One region of the Agrobacterium sp. 22-214-1 genome, then DNA from elsewhere that is predicted to be linked to it. Evidence: riboswitches for the same ligand, from Rfam matches in the RefSeq annotation. Region 1 holds a riboswitch; the other holds the start of a gene.

Region 1 (2,197 bases):
AACGCCACGGCAAAAGCGCCGGGCTGCGCCTGCAACATGGCCGCCTATCACGAAGAAATGCAGAAGCAGGAAGAAGCCGCCCGGCCGGAATCCGAAACACCCTATTCCGGCATCACGAAAATCCCCTCACCGCAAGGTGACAAGGCCGCCCCCAAACCCGCCGAGCAGCAGCAGGCCGCCAAGCCGCCGGAACAACCCGTTCCCGAACGCGACTATGACCCGAACGATACGAAAGTGCGCATCATTGGCCCCAAATTTCTGCCGGACCAGACAGGCCGGATCGACCTGAAGAACCCGGCATTGAAGGGTATACAGCCGCAGCAGTGAAGCCGTCGTGGAGCGAGCGGACGCCGCTCGTTTCTTCAGTCCGCGGCAGCGGGATGAGAGGGCTACGGTAGAGATATGCTGAGAGCTTGCCCCCTCATCTGACCCTTCGGGCCATCTTCTCCCCGCCGGGGAGAAGAACAAGCAGCAACGCCCCGCTTCCCTCGCAGAACTTTTATCTGTCTTACACCCCGCCCCAGCGGTTGCGGAACACAAGCTCCTCCAACGGCACGCGCTGTCGCCAGCCCTTCACCGCAAGTTCCGGCTCGTTATAGAGCGCATCGACACGGCCGAGGCAAAGCCAGGCAACGATTTCGATATGATCGGGAATATCGAGAATGGTGCGAATGTCGCTATCGTGGAAAATGCTGACCCAGCCGACGCCGATGCCTTCGGCGCGCGCCGCGAGCCAGAGATTCTGGATGGCGCAGACGGTGGAATAGACATCCGTGCGCGGATTATGGGTGCGGCCCAGCACCACCTTGCCGCCGCGCGTCGGATCGCAGGTGACGCAGATGCTGAGCGGCGCCTTGCGGATGCCTTCGAGCTTGAGACTGCGATAAAGCGCCTGCTGCTCGCCCGTGAACATCGCCGCCGCCTCCTCATTGGCGCGGCTGAAGGCCACGAAGGCCGCCTGACGGATCGCGCCATCGGTGACGAGGGTGAAATTCCACGGCTGCATGAAACCGACCGAGGGCGCGGAATGGGCCGCCTTCAAAAGACGCTCCACCAGATCGTCCGGCAGCGGGTCCGGCAGGAACTGGTCGCGCACGTCACGACGGGTCTCGATGGCGCGGTAAATCGCCTCGCGTTCCTCACCGGAAAACGGGCGGGCGGGCGAGAGCGCATGATCGAACGAACTGGCGCCGGGCGGATTGCTTACGGACGGATCGGCTGGCATCGTTTATCCCCAACAATGCGAAGGCCGGGCGCAAATGCGCACCCCGCCTCGACAACAACCTGCCGCCGTCCGCGCGGTTCGGTCTATCCTATCAGGCCGGTCTTCTGACTTGGCTTCATCCGCCCTTTTCGCCTTCCCGAATTGCTTCAGTGGCTTAAAAAAAAGAACGTCCGCCTCACAGCGCTGGGCACGTTCCGGTCTTTCACCGGATTCCCGATTCTCCCGCCGCAACGGCAGGCACCTGACGGGCAAGCTATGGGCAAAAAAATTTGCGGATGCAAGCATCCTGCCGGCGGTGCGGCAATGTGGCCTGCCTCACCCCCATCATTCCACCGGGAAATACCTGACATAAGCGAACTCGTCCCCATCCGGTGACCAGTTGGGCGAATTCATCGTTCCCTGCCCGCCGAAAAGTTCGAACAGCGTCTCGGCATTGCCGCCATCCATGTCCATCAGCCGCACCCGCACATCGAGATCGCGCGGATGGTCGAAAACGTCTCCGTCATAGGAAACGAACACCACCTTGCCTCCCTTGGGAGACGGGTGCGGAAACCAGTCGCCATAAGGGCTGTCGGTGATGCGCTCGACGGCGGAGCCGTCCACCCGCACGCGCCAGATCTGCATTCGCCCGGTGCGGCTGGAATTGAAATAGATCCACTCACCGTCTGGCGAATAATCCGGCCCGTCATTGCGGCCCTCGCCGTGGGTGAGACGCGTCTCGACGCCGCTTGTTATATCCATCGAATAGATATCGAAGACCTGATCGCGAATGCCGCAATAGGCAAAACCTTTCCCATCCGGAGCCCATCCGTGCCAGTAAGAAGGAAGATTTTTCGTCATCAGCCGTGGCGCGTCGCCCGTCGAGGGCATGAGGTAGATGGCGCTCTTGCCAAATTCCACCTTGTCGGAAATGGCGTAAAGCGATCCATCCGGCGAAATACCGTGATCGTTGTTGCAGAGCGTGGCAAAGCC
Region 2 (2,197 bases), on a different contig from region 1:
TCGGATGGCGATATCACGCGAACGAATGGTGTTTCCTGCGGCAGTGCGGCGTCGGCCTTGCCGCGCTTGACGAAATCGATCGCGTTGTCGCAACGGCAATGCTGTTTCCTTATGATGAGGCTTTCGCGACGGTCGGCATGGTCATCGTTTCCCCCCGTTTGCAGGGGCAGGGTGTTGCACCATGGCTGGTGGGCCAACTCATTGCGGGCTACCCTGACGCGGCCCTGCGGTTGAACGCCACGGAAGCCTCGCGACGGCTTTTCGCACGGCTGGGTTTTGTCGGAGATACGGAAAAAGTACATCTCCTGCGCGGCAAGGCGCGCTGCCCTGCCGAGATGCCGACGCTTGGAAGAAAACAGAGAATCGAGCCGCTGTCCGAGGATCATTTGTCCGCCGTGGCGGATCTGGATCGGGCGGCTTTCGGTGTTTCGCGCCGGGGTGTCCTGCAACGCCTTCTCCGGGAAAATACGGGTTACGGCCTGTTCGAGGCCGATCGTCTTGCCGCCTTTGCATTGCGGCGTGCTGCGGGGCGGGGCCATATTGTCGGCCCGGTCGTCGCCGGTGACGAGGCGGATGCGATTGCGCTGGTGAGGCGACATTTTTCTGATCTCGACGATCAGCTTGTCCGTCTCGATGCCGTGCGGGATAGCGGTCTTCTGACCGAGTTCCTGGCACAATCCGGGCTGGTGGTGATCGAAACGCTCACCACCATGTCGAAAGGCGTACCGCAACCGGCAGGCTCCGGTTCCGCAAAGATTTTCGCCCTGGCGGGCCCGTCTTTGTGCTGAGGTGCGGCACTATCGCAATTGACGCCCCGCCTCATGCCCCTTATGTGAGAAAGCGACGGTTCCTGCAGCCGAAAGGCGAAGGGATTAATAGGGAACATGGTGCGGGCGATCTTTTTCGCCCAATGCCGTGGCTGCCCCCGCAACTGTAAGCGGATTGTCGTTCATCCCCGTGACGCTCCAAGGCGTCATGCCACTGTATTCTCCGGAATGCGGGAAGGCAGATGAGTGACGCAAATCCGTGAGCCAGGAGACCTGCCGTCGAAATATAAACCATCGTTACGGGCGGGGAAGCCCGGAGGAGGAGGTTGTAATGTTATTTCATAACATTTCGTTTGCGTCCTATTGCCGTTCTCCGTACAAGACGTCCCGCTGTTGCTGCGCGTTCTGACGCCTGCTGCTCTGGAATAAGATTTACTTTCGACTGGAGAACATATGTTTCATTCTAGACGCCTGCCGGTCCATGCCGGTTTTCTGGCCGCTGCGCTTGCGGCTTTGCCTGTCGCCGGCGCCAATGCTGCCGAAACCACCTATCCCCTGACGATCAACAGCTGCGGTCAGGAGATCACCTTCAGGCAGGCGCCCGCCCACACCGTGTCCGTCGGCCAGAGCACGACCGAGGTTCTTTACCTCCTCGGCCTCGCCGACAAGGTGGTCGGCACGGCGCTGTGGATCGGTCCGGTTCTGAAGGGGTACGAGGAGGCCAATGCCAGGGTCGAGCGTCTGGCTGACAATGATCCGAGCTTCGAGGCGGTCATCGGCAAGAAGCCGGACCTCGTGACGACGCAGTTCCAGTGGCAGATCGGCCCGGAAGGCGTTGTCGGAACACCGGCGCAATTCGCCGAGCTTGGCGTTCCCGTTTATACCTCGCCCGCCGATTGCATGGGCAAGGACAATTCCGGCGGCGGTGACGGCGTGCGCAACACCGTCTTCACCATGGATCTGATCTACCAGGAAATCCGCGATCTCGCCAAGATCTTCAACGTGCAGGATCGCGGTGAAGAGGTCGTTGCCGACCTGAAGAAGCGTGAAGAAGCCGCCCGCGCCAAGATCGCCTCGGCCAACGGTAAGCTTTCGGCCGTCTTCTGGTTCTCCAGCGCCGAGCTGGATATCGATCCCTATGTGGCCGGCCGCAATGGCGCGCCCGGCTACATCATGTCCGCGCTGGGGTTGAAGAACGTCATCGAAAGCGATGAAGAGTGGCCGACCGTCGGCTGGGAAACCATCGCCAAGGCAAATCCCTCCATCATCGTCGCCGGCAAAATGGATCGCCGCCGTTTCCCGGCAGACGATGTCGCCGTCAAGCTGAAGTTCCTCGCCACCGATCCCGTGGCCAGCATCATGCCCGCCGTCAAGGAAGGTCATGTGTTCGAGATGGATGCGCAGGCGATGAACCCGACCATTCGCACCAT

What was found. A riboswitch is a leader RNA that binds a small molecule or an ion and turns the genes downstream of it on or off. The one in region 1 is predicted to bind cobalamin.
Region 2: linked by a shared signal. The riboswitch ahead of ACQZ5G_RS12665 (ABC transporter substrate-binding protein) and the one ahead of bluB (5,6-dimethylbenzimidazole synthase) in region 1 are both predicted to bind cobalamin.

The regions. Positions count from the first base shown of each region.
Region 1 is NZ_JBNWCK010000001.1:358,103-360,299, reverse strand. Features, by position in the region: gene ACQZ5G_RS01865 (DUF2865 domain-containing protein) at 1-327, shown strand, start outside; gene bluB (5,6-dimethylbenzimidazole synthase) at 509-1,225, opposite strand; cobalamin riboswitch at 1,303-1,485, opposite strand; gene ACQZ5G_RS01855 (TolB family protein) at 1,550-2,197, opposite strand, start outside.
Region 2 is NZ_JBNWCK010000002.1:623,692-625,888, forward strand. Features, by position in the region: gene ACQZ5G_RS12660 (GNAT family N-acetyltransferase) at 1-788, shown strand, start outside; cobalamin riboswitch at 828-1,062, shown strand; gene ACQZ5G_RS12665 (ABC transporter substrate-binding protein) at 1,221-2,197, shown strand, end outside.